DNA from 3 places in the Lysinibacillus sp. JNUCC 51 genome. Region 3 is predicted to be linked to each of the others. Evidence: riboswitches for the same ligand, from Rfam matches in the RefSeq annotation. Region 3 holds a riboswitch; each other region holds the start of a gene.
The links. Region 3 has a riboswitch for thiamine pyrophosphate ahead of thiT (energy-coupled thiamine transporter ThiT). Riboswitches for the same ligand answer to the same signal wherever they lie in the genome.
Positions count from the first base shown of each region.

Region 1: it holds a riboswitch for thiamine pyrophosphate, as region 3 does, so the genes downstream of both, thiC (phosphomethylpyrimidine synthase ThiC) here and thiT (energy-coupled thiamine transporter ThiT) in region 3, are expected to answer to the same signal.
Region 2: it holds a riboswitch for thiamine pyrophosphate, as region 3 does, so the genes downstream of both, JNUCC51_RS23805 (ABC transporter substrate-binding protein) here and thiT (energy-coupled thiamine transporter ThiT) in region 3, are expected to answer to the same signal.

Region 1 covers NZ_CP065545.1:2,201,119-2,208,441, forward strand. Annotated here, with positions in the region: gene JNUCC51_RS10595 (response regulator transcription factor) at 1-65, shown strand, start outside; gene JNUCC51_RS10600 (catalase) at 512-2,017, shown strand; gene thiC (phosphomethylpyrimidine synthase ThiC) at 2,148-3,926, opposite strand; TPP riboswitch at 4,331-4,445, opposite strand; gene JNUCC51_RS10610 (AEC family transporter) at 4,885-5,814, opposite strand; gene JNUCC51_RS10615 (methyl-accepting chemotaxis protein) at 5,959-7,323, opposite strand, start outside.
Region 2 covers NZ_CP065545.1:4,911,919-4,919,241, reverse strand. Annotated here, with positions in the region: gene JNUCC51_RS23830 (hypothetical protein) at 1-582, opposite strand, end outside; gene JNUCC51_RS23825 (TatD family hydrolase) at 752-1,501, opposite strand; gene JNUCC51_RS23820 (ABC transporter ATP-binding protein) at 1,491-2,240, opposite strand; gene JNUCC51_RS23815 (ABC transporter permease) at 2,218-2,988, opposite strand; gene JNUCC51_RS23810 (thiamine-binding protein) at 2,988-3,278, opposite strand; gene JNUCC51_RS23805 (ABC transporter substrate-binding protein) at 3,280-4,275, opposite strand; TPP riboswitch at 4,412-4,521, opposite strand; gene JNUCC51_RS23800 (TetR/AcrR family transcriptional regulator) at 4,771-5,190, shown strand; gene JNUCC51_RS23795 (hypothetical protein) at 5,534-5,770, shown strand; gene JNUCC51_RS23790 (MFS transporter) at 5,780-6,550, shown strand; gene JNUCC51_RS23785 (hypothetical protein) at 6,523-6,822, shown strand; gene parC (DNA topoisomerase IV subunit A) at 7,031-7,323, opposite strand, start outside.
Region 3 covers NZ_CP065545.1:3,094,347-3,101,669, forward strand. Annotated here, with positions in the region: gene JNUCC51_RS14940 (SbcC/MukB-like Walker B domain-containing protein) at 1-667, shown strand, start outside; gene JNUCC51_RS24925 (hypothetical protein) at 710-826, opposite strand; gene JNUCC51_RS14945 (magnetosome magnetite crystal formation protein family) at 876-1,211, opposite strand; TPP riboswitch at 1,335-1,442, shown strand; gene thiT (energy-coupled thiamine transporter ThiT) at 1,571-2,131, shown strand; gene JNUCC51_RS14955 (hypothetical protein) at 2,198-2,452, opposite strand; gene map (type I methionyl aminopeptidase) at 2,632-3,387, shown strand; gene JNUCC51_RS14965 (TspO-related membrane protein) at 3,413-4,126, opposite strand; gene JNUCC51_RS14970 (polyphosphate kinase 2 family protein) at 4,329-5,159, shown strand; gene JNUCC51_RS14975 (GNAT family N-acetyltransferase) at 6,454-7,041, shown strand; gene JNUCC51_RS14980 (beta-class carbonic anhydrase) at 7,090-7,323, opposite strand, start outside.

The DNA of each region.
Region 1 (7,323 bases), 890 kb from region 3:
ATTACTTCATTAAAATTTTTAAACAGCACATCGGAATTACCCCTCATCGTTATCGTAAAACGTAACATGAGGGTGATTTCCGTTCCAGCTGGGAGCTTGTGCGAAAGCATAGTAGATGAAGGCTTTATCTTTTCGGAATCTCAACGATAGCTGGTGATTCCCAAAGAGTGATTCACTGTTACTGTAATTAATTACTTTTTTCAATTATCATATTCCATTTTCAATAAGAATAAATAAACGAAAGAGTTCATTTTAATTTCTTTTATTCTCGATTGCCCTCTTCTCCATAACTTATTTTTAAGTAATTCTCGAAAATGGTTTAAAAAAGCTAGATTTTTGGTAAAAGTTATTCATAAGCCCTTTAAATCTAGCATATATTTATAGTTTATATCTTAATATATAAATTCTTTAACAATAATAATTATAATTTACTAGCAATTCTAGTTTGTATTTGTTATAGTTATTGATGAAGAGTTTGACTCACAATTTTTTCTTCAGGAGGTAAACTAATATGACAAACGAAAATAATCGTAGCCGTCGATTTACAACAGCAGGTGGCGCTCCAGTAGTAAGCAACCATGATTCAATGTCAGCAGGTCCTCGTGGTCCTCTATTACTTCAGGATGTATGGCTAGTTGAGAAATTAGCAAACTTCAACCGTGAAGTTATTCCTGAACGTCGTATGCACGCTAAAGGTTCAGGTGCATTCGGTACTTTCACTGTAACGCATGATATTACTAAATATACAAAAGCAAAAATCTTCTCAGAAGTTGGGAAAAAGACTGAAATGTTTGCACGCTTCTCCACAGTTGCAGGTGAGCGTGGTGCAGCAGATGCTGAGCGCGATATTCGTGGCTTTGCACTTAAGTTCTATACTGAAGAAGGTAACTGGGATTTAGTTGGTAACAACACACCTGTATTCTTCTTCCGTGATCCTTTACACTTTACAGATTTAAACCACGTAGTAAAACGTGACCCACGTACAAATATGAAAAACGCTAATTCAAACTGGGATTTCTGGACTTCATTACCAGAGGCACTTCACCAAGTAACTATCGTTATGTCTGACCGTGGTATTCCGGCTGGATACCGCAATATGCATGGTTTCGGTTCTCATACTTATAGCTTTATTAATGCTGAAAATGAGCGTGTATGGGTTAAATTCCACTTCCGCACAGAGCAAGGCATTAAAAACTTAACTGGCGCTGAGGCTAATGAAGTAATCGGTAACGACCGCGAATCTTCACAACGCGATCTATATGATGCAATTGATAAAGGCGATTTCCCTAAATGGAAAATGTACATTCAAGTAATGACAGAGGAGCAAGCTCGTAAATTACCATATAACCCATTTGATCTAACAAAAGTATGGTATAAAAAAGACTTCCCATTAATTCCTGTGGGTGAATTCGAGTTAAATAAAAACCCGGACAACTACTTTGCTGAAGTTGAGCAAGCTGCATTTGCCCCTTCTAACATTATCCCTGGTATCAGCTTCTCGCCAGACAAAATGTTACAGGGTCGTATCTTTGCATATGCGGATGCACAACGCTACCGTTTAGGTGTGAACCACTACATGCTTCCTGTAAACGCACCAAAATGCCCATTCCGTACGTTCCACCGCGATGGTGCTATGCGTTTCGATGGCAACCTTGGTTCAACTTTAGGCTATGAACCAAATAGCTATGGTGAATGGGAGCATAATCTAGACTACAAAGAGCCTGAATTACGTATTGACGGTAATGCTGGTATCCACGACTTCCGTGAAGACGACAACAACTACTTCGAGCAACCAGGTAAATTATTCCGCCTAATGACTGCCGAAGAGCAACAACGCCTATTCGAAAATACTGCTAATGATATGGCGTCAGTTGAAGAGTTCATCAAACGTCGTCATATCCTTCACTGCTATTTAGCTGATCCAGCATATGGTGAAGGGGTAGCAAAAGCTATGGGTCTTTCATTAGAAGGCGTAGATCTTTCAAACCCATACGTAAAACAACCAACTAACGTCTAATTTTCCACTATTATTGATATCCAAATCCAACTTTCTACTCCATGTGAAGGGCACAACTTCACATGGAGCTTTTTTATCTTAACGACAAAAAAGCTTGTGCCTAATTTGATAGACACAAGCCCTTTGATAATTATTGATAAATTTGACTGCCTGCCTTTTTAAATTCCTCAGCCTTTTCCTGCATACCTTTGTGGATCGCTTCAGTCGTATTTAGGTCTTGATCTTTTGCATAATTACGGATATCCTGCGAGATTCTCATACTACAAAACTTAGGTCCACACATTGAACAGAAGTGCGCAGTTTTTGCCCCTTCTGCAGGCAGCGTTTCATCATGGTATTCGACTGCACGCTCTGGATCTAACGAAAGATTGAATTGATCGCGCCAGCGGAATTCAAAGCGCGCCTTAGAGAGTGCATCGTCACGCTGCTGTGCTCCCGGATGCCCTTTCGCTAAATCTGCAGCGTGTGCAGCAATTTTATACGTAATAACTCCTACACGAACATCCTCACGATTTGGTAAGCCTAGATGCTCTTTAGGCGTCACATAACATAGCATTGCCGTACCAAACCAACCTATCATCGCAGCACCAATTGCCGATGTAATATGGTCATAGCCAGGAGCAATATCTGTTGTCAGTGGCCCTAAAGTATAGAAAGGAGCTTCCTTACACACCTCTAACTGCTTGTCCATATTCTCTTTAATAAGATGCATCGGTACATGCCCTGGTCCTTCTACCATCACCTGTACATCATGCTTCCAGGCAATTTGCGTTAATTCCCCTAGCGTTTCCAACTCTGCAAATTGAGCCTCATCATTTGCATCTGCTATTGAACCCGGACGTAAACCATCACCTAAAGAGAAGGCAACATCATAGGTTTTCATAATTTCGCAGATTTCCTCAAAATGAGTATATAAGAAGCTCTCTTGATGGTGATATAAACACCACTGCGCCATAATCGAGCCCCCACGAGACACTATGCCTGTTACACGATTAGCCGTTAATGGCACATAGCGTAGCAATACCCCTGCATGAATCGTGAAGTAATCAACACCTTGCTCAGCCTGTTCGATTAACGTATCACGATACACCTCCCACGTTAAATCCTCTGCCACACCATTTACTTTTTCTAGCGCTTGATAAATCGGCACTGTCCCTACTGGCACCGCGGCATTACGGATAATCCATTCACGTGTCGTATGAATATGCTTACCAGTAGATAAATCCATAATGTTATCAGCACCCCAGCGTGTAGCCCACGTCATTTTCTCTACCTCTTCTGCAATAGAGGATGACACCGCTGAATTTCCAATATTGGCGTTAATTTTCACGTGGAAGTTACGTCCAATAATCATTGGCTCAGCCTCAGGGTGATTAATATTTGATGGCAAAATAGCACGTCCTGCCGCGATCTCTGAACGCACAAATTCTGGATCCATATTTTCACGAATCGCCACAAATTCCATTTCTGGAGTAATAATTCCCTTTCGTGCATAGTGAAGCTGTGTTACATTTTTACCTTTCTTCGCACGCAAAGGCTTTCTAGATAAATCCGGAAAAACATTTTCATTCATTCGTGGATCATCCGCTTTGCGGAATCCATTATCTTCTGGCTTGATAGTTCGACCTTCGTATTCTTCAACGTCACCGCGTTCTTTGATCCATGCACTACGTAAAGCTGGCAATCCTTTCGTAATATCCACTTTATAAGCAGGATCAGTGTACGGGCCACTCGTATCATAAACACGTACTGGCGCATTTTCCTCTTCACCGAAGCTTCCTGTCGTTGGACTTAGACCAATTTCACGCATTGGCACTAAAATATCTGGTCGAGAACCTTCTACATAAACTTTTTTACTTCCTTCAAAACTTGACATAATCGTAATATTCTTGTCGCTAACTGTTGTCATAAACTACTTCGCTCCCTTTTACATTTATACAAGGACCGAATCTAGCTCACCCCAACAGAAAATCAATTTCGCCTTGGCGTAATTGTGCCCGCACATTTCATTCCTTTGAAAATCCGTGACATCCGCCGGAGGCTTTAGGCCAACAGATGTTTTTTGCGCGAAAGCATAGCGTCAGCAGCATGATGTTGGTCACTCAGTCGTTGCCACAGGACTTGGCGTTCTTAGACTGAGTTCCTCTATTTTCAGCAGGTGTTTGGCACCCACTGATAAGGAATCTTAACCACATTCATCTCATCACCTTCAAAGATAGGACTCTTTCGCTGAATGAAGACAAAAGCCGAATCCAAAAAAAAATTTGGATCCGGCTAAGAATGTAAAGGTATAGTTATTGCAAATAACATGGTTGCAATAATGGTTAACTTTCCCACGCTGGTATGAGCCAGATCAGGTCCAAAGGGTCAAGAAACCTCTATGCGTTTCCCTCTCAGCCTGACTCATCAGACTCCCCTAGTTAATACTATTAAGTTTGATGATAGTGTAGCAGATATTGCTAAGAGATGGAAGCTTCATTTGATTATTTTTGGCTTATCATTAAAACGTGTGGTTGATTTCCGTTCCGGCTGGGCGCTTTGTTGCTGTCGCTTCGCTTTCGCGCAGAGCAGAGCTTCCTGGGGGCGTCCGATGAGCCGCTTCGCTTCGCTCCAGAGTCTCGGGCCAACACGATGTTGGTCACGAAGGCGTTATCACAGGACGTGATGATTTTAGCCTTCGTTCCTCTATTCGCTAATCCCCAAGGAGTCACCCATCCTCCACTCCAATCAAACTATTTACATTAAATACGTTTTTAAACATATGATCCCTAACTTTTTAATGATTAGCCTATTTTAAAATATCAGAAGGATAGCCACTTACTCAAGATGGGCTGTCACCCTATCTTATTCCGAATAACACCCAGCAGTTAGGTGAACAACAGCTCCGCTACGTAAATCACAATCGTCACTGTAATACAGCTCACAATCGTTGAAAACAAAACAGTTTGTGCAGCAGTTGCCGATTCTACGTCATATTCTAATGCCAGACTAGAGCTATTTCTTGATGTCGGGAACGAACTAGCTATAAAAAGTGATTGTGCCACGACACCATCAAGACCAAGCGCAAAAATGATTAACAATGCTACAGCTGGCCCTATGATTAGTCGTGTAAAACAACTAATGAATACAAGCTTATTAAACATGGATTTGATTTCAAGCTGTGATAGTTGCGCCCCTAAAGTTATTAATGCAACAGCGATAAAGCCATCTGCCACATGGTCTATTGGAATTTTTACAAACTGCGGAATAGCGATATTAAAATAGTTCATGGCAACACCAATAATAAGTGCATGAATTATAGGCATTTTGAGGAAGTCTTTCAAAATAGACATGCCCGATTTTGTTGAAGAAATTAAATTGTACAAGCCGTAAGTATAGGTCGTCATATTTTGAAATATAACGAGAATGACCTGAATCGCTACTCCAATCGGCTGGGTCACGAAAATCATTTGTGCCACCGGAATACCATAGTTACCTGAATTAATTAGGACAACACTATTTTTAAACACTGCCGCCTCTGTTTTTTCTAAACCGAGTCCCTTTACTAGAAAGTGACTAAGCACCATTTGGCTTCCGATAAAGAGTAGAATAAATAACGCAACTTCCCCAAGCACAGACAGCTCTATACTCGTTTCATATAAATTCACAAAAACAGCTGCTGGCATGAAGCAATATGTAATAAGTTGAGATAATGCCTTTAAATTAAAGCGGAATTTCTTTTGTAAAACTGCACCAAGCACTAGAAGCACTAAAATCGGAGCTACAATTTGAAAAAATATCATACCGAGATACACCATAGCGATGTCCCCCCTCCCTCTCCTATAGTAGTGCTGTTTTTATGCTCGGTCAATGTACTTCATAGTTAACTCATAGCCATTCTTTTACCATAAAAAAAGAAAGACTACCTCAAAAATATTGACGCAGTCTTTCATATAATTCCATTAAGCAAGTTTAAAGCGATTAATGACCTCTTGTAATTCTTTTGAAATTTCGTTCATATTATTGATGGACTCTGCAACCTTTTGTAGTTCCGCTTGTTGGTCAATAGAAGATGCACTTACCTGTTCTGCAGATGCAGCAGTCTCCTCAGAAATAGCAGAAATACTTTGGATTGCCATAATCGCTTGATTTTTATGCTCTAACATATGAGAAAGTTTAATCATTAACTCACTAATTGACGTTGCAATAGAACTAGAAAGCTCACTATTTTCTTTAAATGCAACCTCTGTGCTTTGTACTGACTCATTTTGAGCTTGTATTAAGCCCGCGTTTGAGGCAATGACAGCAACTGTTTGCTGAGAATTTTTAAGAATGCTGTCTACCGTTTGTTTAATAACCTCTGTTTCATTCCTGGATTGCTCTGCTAGCTTTCGTACCTCCTCAGCGACAACTGCAAAACCTTTACCATGTTCACCAGCACGAGCAGCTTCTATGCTTGCATTTAAGGCTAATAGATTTGTTTGCTCAGTAATACCCTGAATAGACGCTATAATTTGATTGATATTGGCAATATTAGACGCCAATGATTCCATTTGCTGCTGAATACGTCCATTCATTACATTCGTTTCTGAATTACGTTCACGTAAGCTTTCGACTTCTTTCATTCCTTTGTCTGTGGTTGCTTTCGTTTTATTCGACAGCTCGTCCATTTCATTTGAAAGCGTTGTAATAGTATCAATTTGATCGGATAAATCAATCATTCGATAATTGGTTTCTTCTGTATCCTCAGATTGCTTTGATGCTCCCTGTGCAATTTCATTAATAGCTACTGAGACTTCTTGACTTGAAGCAACTATTTCATTAAACGCCTCATGAACATGATTTGATGATTGATTAAGTAATGTCGTAGCATTCAGCACCGTTTGAATGGCGCTATTCGTTTGATCCAACATATTATTATAAGCTAATGCAACAGCACCAATCTCATCAGGCTTAATATATTTATCATCAACTTTTTGAGTTAAATCCCCATCCGCTGCTGTTTCAATAGAAGTACGTAAAAACTTTAATGGCTTCAGTAATTTATAGATAAACAATGCACTAGCGACGGTCATTAAAACGACTATAATAATTGACGCTATGATAGTAAAAACAAGCACATGATTATAAGTTTCTAATATTTTGGATTTTGGTAGCACTAATTGTACAGTCCATGTTTCATCAATTCCATCTAAATTCATCGGAGCAAAAACGTTAAATGAATTTTCCTTAAGCTCTTCGGAACCCAAATACATACTTTTTAGCTCGCCACTATCCATTGTTTGTTTAATGCTTGTCCAATCCAAATTATCTTGCATTTTTAACCC
Region 2 (7,323 bases), 1.8 Mb from region 3:
GTACGATTCCAATTCTTTAACCTTGTTCCCGTCTAATTGGCGTGTAAGCCCGAATGTTTCGCCCTTTCCATCGTAATTTATTATAATGTCGAGATCGTGAAGTAATTCAGTGAAATACTTGAAAGTCTGTTTTAAGTCGTTATTAAACCTTGGTCTATCAGAATCTGGCGTGTCCGGTCTCGATAAAACATACTCAAGATGTCCCATCCAAATTTGAAGAACATTCAGGTTTTCAAAGTCCTTTTGAAGGTCATCGCCTTGAACCCGAAAATATTTCATTTCAGAAGTGAGTCTATCTGCCTTCGGATAATATTCGTTCACGTCGGTTGTTTTGGTAATATCTTTAGCGTGATAGGCAATCCAAGCTTCTAAAGTTGGTTCGATTCCATAATCGTTAAAGCCTTCGGGGGTTGAAACATCCTTCCACAGCTTCGCGTTGTTGACTTTAGTTTCTTCCGGCTTTACTTTTTCAATTTTAGATTCTTCCGGTTTTACCTCTTCGATTTTAGTTTCTTCCTTCGTACATCCTGTTAATAAAACAGTTACAAATAATCCTGTATATGCTATTTTCGTTAACTTCATAATTCGGCTCCTTCTATAGATGAAAAATCTCACCCTAATTACATCTATATTATAACTTAAAAACCAAATAATACCTATACTACCTAGTTAGTTAGATAACAACAATCTTTAAAAAAACAACCCTTAAAAAAAACACAGCTACTCTTTAATAGAACAGCTGTGTTTTTTACTATAAATTATAAAATATTGTCGTATTTCTTGTGATGATGCGTGCCGCTTCCTTTGTTGTAAGCCCCTTTATCGATGCAATAACCTCTACGGAATGATCAATCATCCACGGAGATGTTCGCTTATTGTCAAAAGGACCTTCAAAAGGCCATGGTCCATCTGTTTCTACCATTATCAGTTCGATTGGATATTTTTTAAGAAGCTGTTGAATCTCAGTCTCATACGTACAATCAGGCGTCACAGAAATGAAATATCCATTAGAAATCATCCGTTCAATCACTACCTCATCGCCTTTAAACCAATGGAAATGCGCTTTCGTTACTTGATGTTTTTCTAGCAAATCACAAACAATCCCCGCATCTTCATAAACAGCATGTAACACAATTGGTTTATTTAATTCCTTCGCCAATATTATAAACCGTTCTAACAATGCCACATACGGACGATCATCAATCGCCTTCTCCTGCCTCAAATAATAAGGCAACCCTACCTCTCCAATCGCCACCATTTCATCTGAGTGTTGGCGTATCCACTTGAATAACATCTCTTCCTCCGCAACACTAGGTAACGGTTGTTCAGGATGAAAGCCAAACGCTGCCTTTACCTTCGTAAAAGCTTTTGACAGCTTTAACGTCCTCTCGCACGATGGAAGATTCATACTAACCGCAATGACATGTTCAGCTTCCTCAAGCAAAGTTGGTATGTCTTGTTCCTTATACTGATCTAAATGAATATGTGCATCAATCAACATTCGCCTCATCCTTTTCTTCTTTTAAATACGTGAACAACTGTTGCTTCAAAGCCGTAAATGTAGCGGAATGGCGAATTTCTTCTTGTCGTGGCCTTGCAAAAGGTACTATCATTTCCTTTTTAACCGTCGCCGGACGTTTCGTGAGTACGATAATTCGATCAGCTAAAAAGAGAGCTTCCTCAATACTATGTGTAACGAACAATATAGATTTTCGATCTTTCTCCCATATCGATAATAGCCACGCCTGCATTTCAAGCCTTGTAAACTCATCCAGTGCAGAAAACGGTTCATCTAAGCATAAAATGGGCTTATTACTGACAATTGCGCGAATAAACGATACCCGCTGTTGCATACCGCCCGACAGCTCATTAGGATACGCATGTTCAAACGCTGCGAGCCCTACTTTATCTAACCATTCCTTGGCAAGTTCAACATTTGGTTTTCGATGAAGCTCCTCGACAATCGCGACGTTTTCTAATATCGTACGCCACGGTAGTAAGCAGGGCTGCTGAGGCATATAGCCAATCGTCCCTCTTTTTTGCTGGATATCTGTATCGTTTAATAAAATAACGCCCTTATCAATAGAAGTAACACCACCAATTAATTGAAAGAGTGTACTTTTTCCACTACCTGACGGACCGATAATCGCAACAAATTCCCCGTCCTTCACCTCAAAAGATAAATTGCGAATAACCGGAAGAGCATCAAAGGATTTATCAATGTTTTGAATGCTTAACATGGCGTCCTCTCCCCTTCACAACAAGTTTTTCTAATAATTGAATAGCACTAAATAATAATAAACTTAAAAATACGATGGCAAATATCGCTACAAACACTCGATCTGTTCGAAATGAAGATTGTGCTAATGTCATATAGACACCAATCCCCTTTTTCGCACCCAACCATTCCGCAATTACAGCTCCCATAACGCTATACGTTGCGGCAATCTTAATGCCTGAAAAAATCGCCGGGTACGCATAGGGCCATTCTAGCTTCCAAAAGGTTTGTGCTTTCGTAGCCCCAATCATTTCAAAATAATGCTTGAGTTCAGGCGAAGTTTGACGAAAGCCATCCATTGCCGAAATAACAATTGGGAAAAAGCACACAAGACAAATAATAATAAGCTTTGGCAATAAACCAAAGCCAAACCAAATGATTAAGAGCGGTGCTAGGACGAGCACAGGGACATTTTGTGACATAATGAGAATAGGATAAAACAGCTCTCGCACAAATGTAAAACGATGTAATAGCACGGCAACCGTTAGCCCACATAATATTCCGATGGCAAGACCTAGAAGTGCTAATTGAATAGTCGCTAAAGCATGTGGCACAAACGTCTCATACGATTGAAAGCCTTCTTTCAAAATGGAACTTGGTGTAGGCAATAGCCAATGTGGCACGTCTGCAAAACGGACAATAAGTTCCCATATGAATAAGAGGAAGGCGATAAAAATTATCGTCCTTCCTTGTTTAACAGCTTGCTTCATCACTGGTATTTCTCCGTTAGCGTATCCATTGTAATACCTGATGGCTTATATAAAATTTTCACTTGCGTAATGACATTGATAGCGCCAAGCTCAATCATCTTGTCATTCATTTTTTCAATGATTTGTAGTAAAGTCGATAGCTCGCCCTCCATTGTCGTTTCTAACGGATGAACTTCATATTTCACCCCTGATGCGTCTATAACAGCAATCGCTGCATCGACATACGGGATAACATCTTCATATTTTTCAGTTTTCGGGATAATTTGTACACTAATTAATGAGTTTGCCATACTACTTCGTCTCCTTTTTCGGTAAAAAGTCGTTTGTAAATGCTTGTTTTGCGTTAAATTCGCCCTCTAAAACTTTGTTATCTGTCATCCATTTCGCGTAGTTTTCCCAAACAGATAGCTTTTGCTCGCCCCATTGTGCAGCGTCGTCTTGATACTTATCTGCTAGCCATTCCTGACTTTTATGGACAAGGTTCTTATCTAAATCAGGTACCGCTTCAAGTAAAATATCAGCTGCTTCTTTTGGATGATTTATCGCATATTCATAACCCTTTGCTGCAGCAGCGACAAATGCTTTTACCGTCTCAGGATCATCCTTAATCATTTTTTCATTTGTAGCAAGTACAGGTGTGTAATAATCTAACTGATCGCTATAATCTGTTAAATATAGCATGTTTAGTTTTTCGCCACGCAATTCTGCTTCAATACCTGTCCATGCATAATAAATCCACGCAAAATCAATATCTTTTTTCATCATTGTGAAGAAATCTAAATCTCCCGCATTGACAATATCTAACTTATTAATATCTGCATTTTTTGTTTGCATTAGTGATTGTAGTACAGCCTTTTCAAGTGGTGCACCCCAGCCACCGTATGTTTTACCTTCAAAATCCTTTGGTGACGTAATGCCTTTTGATGCAGTGGATGCGAAGCCAGAAGTATTATGTTGAATAATCGCTGCGATCGATACTAAAGGTACATCCTGCACACGTGCCTGTGTAATCCCTTCCTGATAACTTACTCCAAACTGAGCCTTGCCAGACGCCACAAGCTGATCGGCTCCCGTTTCGCCAGGTAATAAAATATCAACATCTAAGCCCTGTTCCTTAAAGTAGCCAAGTTTTTTCGCTACATATAAACCTGTATGATTTGTGTTCGGTGTCCAATCAAGAACGACTGACACTTTCGTTAATCCTTTAGCATCCTTTTTAACCTCTTTTTCGCTACAGCCCACTAAAGTTAAAAGTACAGCCATCAGGATGAATAACCATTTTTTCATGCTGAATCCTCCAAGTAAGTAATGTGAAAGTGTTTATGAATGATGAATGTTTTTACCAGAAGAAAGCGAAGTCTGAAAACATAAAAAACGCCTAGGATTCTTCCCAGACGTTTTGCAAACAATATCAAAAACTTTTACTTTTTGAATAGATGTTCCCTACGCTGGTACGAGCCAAATCAGGTTCAAAGGGTCAGCGTCTATCGGACACAATCTCAGCTGGCAACACCAGCCCCCCTACATTCTTTCCATATGAACTTTTCGTGATTATTATACCCATACCTATCCGGAAATGACAAGGCTCGATTTACTGAAAGCGCCATAAATATTTTAACTACCTGTAAATATAGAAAAAAACCCTTTATTATATTGACAATGGAAACAAATTACAATAAAACTTGATTGATTAATCAATCATTTATTATGAAAGGAGTAACAAAATGAATTCGATACTTACTAATGATGAAAAAAAGAAAAGAAAAAGATCTACAATTTTAAATGCCGCAATTAAATTATATAGTGAAAATGACAAAAGTGGCCGAAATTGCTAAGGCAGCAGGAGTTAGCTTTGGCACCGTATTTACGTATTTTAATTCAAAAGAAGAACTTTATGAAGCGGCAATATTGGAACCCTTGGAGGAAATCAAACCATATTTTATTGAAATAGAAGAACGCTTTACAGGTGAGCCTCTTGAAATAATTAAGAAAATGATAGATTGTCATGTGCAACTTTTTGCAACGAGAAGTGAATACCTACGATTAATTCAACAGGTTCTTGCAAGACCTGAACGATTTCCAAAGCTTTTTAAAGAACTAGATGATTTTGTTAAATTATTCATAGACTGTATTTATCCGGTTATTGAAGCAGGTCAAAGGCTTGGTTACTTTTATGAAGAGTCACCTTCATTAATTACTTAGTCATACCTATCCATTTTAAACGGAATGCGTTTAACGTTTATCGATGAGTATACAAACAGGGTGTGGAAGGATATAACGAGACAAGCCCTAAGATTATTTGGACCTATCTCTAATTCATAAGCCTTTTCCATCCTTCTCATGTACCCAATAAAATTAGGAACCTCAAAAAACTGGGCGGCATCTATAGACAATATTTTTTTCCACATGAAAAATAGTTTGGATGATTTCCTTTTTGACTCCCCTAGCTATGCAGGCCTCAATTAGGAAAACATAAAAAGAGTAAATGAGACCACCACTTCCTTTATCGGAAAAGCGCTTACTTATTATACGAGGAGTGATTTATATGAAATTGAGAGATATCCATCCCAACATCAAACTTCGCCTAGTCATGCAATTTCTAGGCGGCCTTATTTCTATGGCTGTTATACCTTTTCTGGCAATTTATTTTACTCAAAATATCGGAGCTACTAAAACGGGTATTATTCTTATAATAATAGTGATTAGCGGGGGCATTGGAGGATTTATCGGAGGGCATATTTCAGATAAAATTGGGCGAAAAAAAATAATGATTTATGCTTAAATTGGTATATTGCTTTCGTATCTGTTTATAGCACTTTGTAATTCACCTTGGTTTAACCTTCCATATATTTCTGCCGCATTCTTTATCATCAATATGTTTTGTGGAGGAATGTTTCAGCCAGCCGCACAAGCTATGATTATTGATGTTACTAATTCCGAGTCGAGAAAGCTTGTATTTACAATTAGCTACTGGTTGGGGAATTTATCAACTGCAATTGGAGGAATCATTGGCGCATTTCTTTTTAAAAACTACTTATTTGAGCTATTTATTGGGATTTCACTAATTTCATTGCTATCTGTATTCATGACCATATTCTTTATCACAGAAACCTACTTACCAGAACCTTCATCTAAGACTTCTTCTACTCATAAGAAAGAATTTTCACTAGTAGAGATGTTTCAAACCTATTCAACCGTTTTAAAAGATAAGCTGTTTATGTTTTATATTTTAGGAGCAATCTTGATCTTTACCTTGGAACAGTCTTTATCGAACTATATTGGGATTCGTCTTGATAAAGATATACCCCAGCAATCAGCTTCATTGTTTGGTATTGATTTCATCGTGGACGGCACAAAAATGCTTGGTTTTCTCCGAACAGAGAATACTATTCTTGTAGTTCTCTTATCAAGTGTTGTATTATTCTTATTTAAAAAATGCAGTGATCGCTGGACTCTTGTTACAGGAATGCTAATTTTTTCAATATGTTTTAGTGTTTTGCTTCTTCAAATAACCTGTTGTTTCTTTTTATCGCCATGTTTATTGGAACAATTGGTGAGTTGATGTATATCCCTATTAAACAGGCGATGATAGGAGAACTTGCCCCATCAAACGCTCGTAGCACCTATATGGCTTTTAATAGCTTGACTATGTACGGAGCAATGATTATATCTTCGTTATTAATCATTATTGGAGAGTGGATTCGCCCCATATATATGAGCGGACTACTCCTTATTCTCGGATTAACTGGTACATTTTTGTACTACATAATAACAAAATCGCTATACGCTAAAGTTAGTGAACAGAATGAAAGAAAAGTACCTGTTTCATCTTAAAGGTTGTTTTTCCACCTATTTCGGAAATCGGTCGATATTATGTAATAAAACTTAGATTTTCTAACGACTTTATTGTTTTATTTAAGTTCGGGAATTTGTAACATTACAATCCCCCTTCTTAGATTGTAATATTACACTAGCACCAAGCTCATCGGTTTCCATATAACTGAAAATAGCCCAGTGCTCAAAGGAGCATGGGCTATTAATGTTATTTCTCTTCTTTTTTGACCGCAAAGACATTTGAAATGGCACCGTCTGTAGATATATCCACTTTAAAGGAGCCATTTGAATGGCGATCTGCTCGAGTTAATGCTTGCACATCAAGGATCTCTTGCATACCTTTTTCCGTTTCAATCATTAACTGTTCCTCATCAGTTACCTTAACTACAGCTACGATACGATGTGGGTTCGCTTTTAATTCTGTTAACACTTTTAAGCCGCGTTTTGCACGACTCGTCATCTCTACCTCGGCAACATTCATTTTCTTCACAGCACCGCGAT
Region 3 (7,323 bases):
TATCACATATGAGGAAGCCTTTAAAGTATTGCAACAAATGGAAGGATTTGCGAAGGCTTGTGCAGACTTTATCGAAAAAGTTGAGGGGACCGAGCAGGAGATTCGTTTACTTGAAAAAGAAGCGGGACGGGTGAAGGAACTTTATGCAATGCTAAATGGGCAGAATGAGAAAAAGCTGTCCTTTGAGCGTTATATTCAAATTAATTATTTAGATAAAATTACAGATGCAGCAAATGTCCGGCTTTATCATCTATCCAATGGTCAGTTTGAACTGCGGCGTTCAGATCGCTTAGAAAAGCATGCCAAGCAAAGTGGGCTAGGACTAGATGTGTATGATGCCTATACGGATCAATTACGAGATGTGAAAACATTATCAGGGGGAGAAAAGTTTAATGCGTCTTTAAGTCTTGCCCTTGGGATGGCAGATGTTATTCAAAGCTATCAAGGTAATATTCGCATTGAGACAATGTTTATTGATGAGGGCTTTGGTTCTCTCGATGAAGAAGCGTTAAATAAGGCGATTGATACGCTTATTGATTTACAAGATTCTGGACGTATGATTGGAGTTATTTCTCACGTTGCAGAGTTAAAAGCTACAATGCCCGCTGTATTGCATGTCGAAAAAGCAATGAACGGTCATAGTCAAACATATTTTGAAGTAAAATAAAAAAGGAGGCGTGTTTCCATTGTGTGGAAATACGCCTCTTTATCATTTTTTAGTTATGTTAGGATTAGTTCCTTTCTTTGCAGCAATTACTTTTTTTACAATTGGGATAGCGATAGGTGCTAATTTTACGGCGACTTTGACAACTTTAGATACTTTCACAAAATAACAGCTCCTTAGACTATCTGTTCAACGTGAGTTGAGATGAAACTTATCGAATCACGCGAACAGCTTGAATAATATTCCAAATAACTACTCCTAATGAAATGAGAATGTAAATTGCGAATGAAGCAAACCAAATGATAAGAAAATTATTACTACCTGAATTTAGATCGAAATTGGTGTTGAACGATAAAGTTGAGAAAATAAAGACTACAAATAATATTATTCCGAATGCGACTGGAATTAAATGTGAAATAAGTGCTCGGATAGAGTGACTCTTTACGTCGCTATCTTTTGTGACAAAGTAAACGACTAATGGAACAATAAAGGGTGCGAATAAAATACTGAGATAACTAAAGGCAGATAAAATTTTTTGGTTCTCCATAGTAGTACCTCCTTTTTTAATATTTACGCATGAAAAATGATAAAGTTTCAAAAAAAATTTGGAAGAGGTTGTAATCATGACAATGTTTGCGTACAATGAGGTTGTTCAAATAAATTAAGATGTAACGACCACAAGGGGAGCTGATGATGTCAGCTGAGACTGGGCACGTAATGCTTTGACTCTTCGAACCTGTAAGTTAACACTTGCGTAGGGATGTGGATAGAAACCGACACTTTTACGATGTGAGGCTCTGTCCTGGCATCGTTTTTACCATTATGGATGTCAAATAAGGACATATTTGCTAGCTGATTTCTATTCCTGCTCTTGTATCCTACATCGGAACAAAGGAGAGAATATTTATGGACAATAAAAGACTTTTAATGCTTGTGGAGATTGCGATATTCGCAGCGATTGGCCTTGTGCTAGATCAGGTTTCCTTTAAAGTATGGGCACAAGGTGGCTCTGTTAGTCTAGTGATGGTACCAATAATTTTAATAGCATTCCGCTGGGGCCTTATTCCAGGTCTGACAACGGGTTTACTTATTGGTGTTATGCAAACAATGTTTGGCGCCTATATTATACATTGGCTACAAGGATTACTTGATTATGGTGTTGCCTTTACAGTAGTAGGCTTGGCGGCTGTTGTTCGCCGACCAGTGCTAGATGCAGCCAAAGATTTAAACAAAATGAAAATGGCGCTTTATATTATTTTAGGAACGGTATTAGCTGGCTTTTTACGTTATGCAGCTCATACCATTGCGGGCGCTGTATTTTTCTCAGAGTATGCTGGCGATCAAAATGCGTGGATTTATTCAATCATCTATAATGGAACATATATGCTACCAGCTACGATTTTAACAGCAATTGTTGGTGTTCTGCTATTTACGGCAGCACCTCAATTAATGAAACGAAAATCATAACTATTACGCCCTTCACATGAGTGGAGGGTTTTATTATTATTAAATTTAAAACTAAAACATCCATCTTTAGTGATGACAGTTGATTGAAAAGTAGTATATAAGTTGATTAGAGTGGAGGCTGGGCGACTGCTTGGGGATCAGCGATAGAGGAACGAAGACTAAAACCATCACGTCCTGTGATAACACATTTGTGACCAACATCGTTGCTGTTACCGCCGCCGCTTCGCTTTCGCGCAGATGAACCCCTTTTGCTGCCGCTTCACTTTCGCGCAAAAAACATCTGTTGGCCCGGAGACCCTTCAGCGAAGCGAAGCGGCTCATTGGACGCCCCCATGAAGCGCCCAGTCGGAACGGAAATCAACCCCACGCTTTGCTGAGTAGCTTGTTTTTCAGCACTTTACAATTTAAGGTGGCATATAATATTTAAAGCGTTTGGCGTTTTATGCATAGAAAGTTATGTTATATTAAATAGTAGACATTAGATGAAAGGGACGTTAAAAATGATTGTAAAAACGCAAGAAGAGATTGAAGCTTTTAAAAAAATCGGCCGTATTTGTGCTGAAATTCGTGAGGAAATGAAAGCTGCTACAAAACCAGGTGTAACAACACTTGAACTAGATGAAATTGCAGGCCGTATGTTTGCTGAAGCAGGAGCTATTTCTGGACCTAAAGGGGAATATGATTTCCCAGGATACACATGTATTAGTGTAAATGAGGAAGTTGCACATGGTATTCCGGGTACACGTGTGATTGAAGAGGGCGATATCGTAAATATAGACGTATCTGGGTCACTAAATGGCTACTTTGCTGATACTGGCATTTCATTTGTAGTTGGTGAAGGCTATGAGGATAAAGAAAAGCTTTGTCGCGTAGCTAAAAGTGCTTTCGACCGTGCGATGACAAAAGTAAAAGCTGGATCGAAATTAAACCAAATCGGTAAAGCTGTTGAGCGTGAAGCATATGCTAATGATTTAACAGTGATTATGAACCTAACAGGACATGGTTTAGGTCGTTCTTTACACGATGAGCCAAATCATATTTTAAATTACTATGATGCATGGGATTCGACAATTATGAAAGAAGGCATGGTGCTTGCTGTCGAGCCATTTATCTCAGCGAAAGCTGAGCATATTGTAGAGGCTGGTGATGGCTGGACATTCGTTACGCCAGACAAATCATTAGTTGCTCAAATTGAGCATTCAATTATCGTCACTAAAGACAAACCAATTATTTTAACTTCACTAGATGAACAATAAAAAGCTAAAAATCCTGCTAACCAATTTATTTTTGGTTGGCAGGATTTTTTTTAATAAATAATATACCGACAAGTAACACTCCACATAAAAATAAGGCTGCAGTTGACACAAGTAGCTCATCAAAACCATTATGTAATGCGACCCCAATATAGGACCAGATAAATACACTTGGATAGATAATATCAAAATAATGAAATCGAATATGTAGCGCTATTGCTGCTCCAATCGTCAGTAAAATAACTGCCCAAAGTGGATCACTAAGGCCAAGACCATTCCATTGATAAGATGTTAGCGTAAAGCTTACATTTGTCATCAGGCTAAATGTAACCCATGCTAAATAAACCGAAAAGGGAATACGACCTGTAAGTGAATTATTGCTGAGAGGGTACGTTTTGTACAACTTTAACAAATACATGACTAAAACAAACGTACTGATAATTGACATGATAAATAGTTCGTGATGCCAAACAACAATTGCTAACGCCTGCATGATACATATGCTACTGAAGAGAACAGTCTGTTTAATAGATGTCTTTTTTAGATTAATGACTAACCAATAACCAAGTAACATGTAAACTACAATCCAAATCATATAACTAACATTAAACGGTGCAAATATAACTGGAAAACGATTTAAAATCTCTAAAAAAGAGTGATCGTTTATTTTCATGAAATAGGATGAAAAGGTTAGGATGAGTGAGACAATAAAAGTTATTGTCATCAAAAAAAATCGAGGCATGATTTCTCTCCCTTCGTGTTAAATTGTATAAGGAAAAGACAAATAAGTATAGGACTGTAATATTATATTTTCATTATAACGGAAATTTTCAACAATGTATCGCGTTGTTTCGTTAAAAATATCTACAATTTACCATTTGAATAGTTATCCATATATTTCTTTAGTACAATGGGAATATTCAAATGTAAGGAGTGAAGTTTTAATGACTCAAAATTTAAACGATCTAGATTTATCAGTTAAACTGGATAAGAAGTTGTATAAAAAGAAGTTAAAAGTACTCCAATATGAAATGTTAAATGCTCAACAGTTTTTATTAAACAATAAAATTGGGCTAATTCTAGTATTTGAAGGTATGGATGCTGCAGGTAAGGGTGGCGCTATTAAGCGTCTAATTGAACGTGTTGATCCACGTGGCTATGTCGTACATCCAATTTCAGCACCTCAGCCTCATGAGCTACGCTACAATTATTTACAACGTTTTTGGCGAAAGCTGCCACAACATGGGCAAATCGCTATTTTTGATCGCTCATGGTATGGTCGTGTATTAGTTGAGCGTATTGAAGGATTTGCAACGAATGAAGAGTGGTCTCGTGCATACGAAGAAATTAATAATTTTGAAAAGATTTTAACAGCAGGAGATTATATTGTTATTAAGTTTTGGCTTCAAGTATCTGATGAGGAGCAGCTTAAACGTTTTAATGAACGTGAAGAGGATCCATATAAGTCTTGGAAGCTAACAGATGAAGACTGGCGAAATCGTGAAAAAACACCTCAGTATATAGAAGCTGCCAATGAAATGTTTGAGAAGACCGATAAGAAAAGTGCTCCATGGGTTCTAATACCAGGAGACGATAAAAAATATGCTCGTGTACAGGTGCTGCAAGAAACACTAGCACATATTGAACGTGAGGCAAAAAAACGTGGCCTACATTTAACTAATATATTAGACACAGAGCATTTAGAAGATGCTGAATCGTCTAGCCTTGAATTGCTAGAGGAAAAGCCTAAAAAACAAAAACAAAAAGTGAAATAATGTTATGGATGCTGTAACAACAAGACGAGATGTTTTAGTTGTAGCAGCATCTTTTTTTACATACAATAAAGTAAAACTTCAATCAGTGGGTTATTTTCCCACTGATTGTTAGTTGAACCAATCGGGCTTTTACGGTCAGTTAATCGTCTACTATGTCGACTACAATCTTCATTTAGAGCGAGGAAAGACATTTACTGACCGTTAAAGCGGGATAAAGTAAAACTTCAATCAGTGGGTTATTTTTCCACTGATTGTTAGTTGAACCAATCGGGCTTTTACGGTCAGTTAATCGTCTGCTATGTCGACTACAATCTTCATTAGAGCGAGGAAAGACATTTACTGACCGTTAAAGCGGGATAAAGTAAAACTTCAATCAGTGGGTTATTTTCCCACTGATTGTTAGTTGAACCAATCGGGCTTTTACAGTCAGTTAATCGTCTACTATGTCGACTACAATCTTCATTTAGAGCGAGGAAAGACATTTACTGACCGTTAAAGCGGGATAAAGTAAAACTTCAATCAGTGGGTTATTTTTCCACTGATTGTTAGTTGAACCAATCGGGCTTTTACGGTCAGTTAATCGTCTGCTATGTCGACTACAATCTTCATTTAGAGCGAGGAAAGACATTTACTGACCGTTAAAGCGGGATAAAGTAAAACTTCAATCAGTGGGTTATTTTTCCACTGATTGTTAGTTGAACCAATCGGGCTTTTACGGTCAGTTAATCGTCTGCTATGTCGACTACAATCTTCATTTAGAGCGAGGAAAGACATTTACTGACCGTTAAAGCGGGATAAAGTAAAACTTCAATTCGGTGGTGATTTACCCATAAACTGGGCTCATTACTAAAAGTTGCGCATGATATTTGTTAAAGTTTATACCATATATAAGTTGATTGGAGTGGAGGCTGGGCGACTCCTAGGGGATCAGCGATAGAGGAACGAAGGCTAAAACCATCACGTCCTGTGATAACGCCTTCGTGACCAACATCGGTGCTGCTGACGCTGCGTTAGCACTACGCTTTCGCGCAAAAAACATCTGTTGGCCCGAGACCCTGCAGCGCGGCGAAGCGGCTCATCGGACGCCCCCAGGAAGCTCTGCTCTGCGCGAAAGCGAAGCGTCAGCGGCAAATGTTTTCTGTAGCGAAAGCAAAGCGACAGCTACAAAGCGCACAGTTGGAACGGAAATCAACCACACGCTATGGTGAAGATTCATAAATTGTTTGTTAACCATTGAAAATGAACTCAGGCATTAAAAGCGTATTGACAATTATCGGAAGGTAAGTGTGGGAAAATGGTGCTTAAAATTTGGAGATTATTGAGGAAAAAGGGTGAAAATGTGGTATCAATTCAAGGGGGAAAATGCTACATTCGCACATTTTATGAAAAAGATGCACAAAGTTTAACCGATCTCGTAAGTCGCAATAAATACTTTTGGTCTACATATGAACCGTTACAACGACCAGAATATTATACAATTACTGCTCAATATAAAAAAATTCAAGAAAGCTTATACTTAATGGATTCGAAGAGGGAATTTACATTTGGTATTTTTGAGCCGGATACAAATAATCTAATAGGACATATTGCTCTTTATTCAGTAAAACGTTTACCGTATTCCAGTGCGTTTGTTGGCTATGCGATGGATGAAATTTATATTGGAAAAGGAATTGTCACAGAAGCAGTTAATATGGTCGTGCAATTTGCGTTCGAGCAAGTAGGCTTACATCGAGTAGAGGCTTATGTTTCAACACAGAATAATCCGTCTATCCGAGTCTTAGAAAAGGCTGGATTTCAGCGTGAGGGTCTTTTGAGAAAGCTGCTGTACATTAATGGTAATTGGGTGGATCACTATATGTATGCACGTTTAGAGGGTCAATAAAAAGAAGCGTCTATCTTTCGATGTTTGAAGGATAGACGCTTCTTTTTTCTATTGTTTGCTACCGTCTATGATTAAATCAAGGCGGCCAGTATTTGGATCAATCACTAATCCATGAACAGGCACGTCTTTAACCATTAACGGGTGATTACGAATTGTATCGACGCTTTTCTTTACACTCGTTGAGACGTCACCAAAGCCACGTAAAAACTCTTTTAAATCAAAACCTGAATATTCTATCGTGTTGATAGTTTCGGGAGTAATCCCTCTAGCAACCATTTTCTT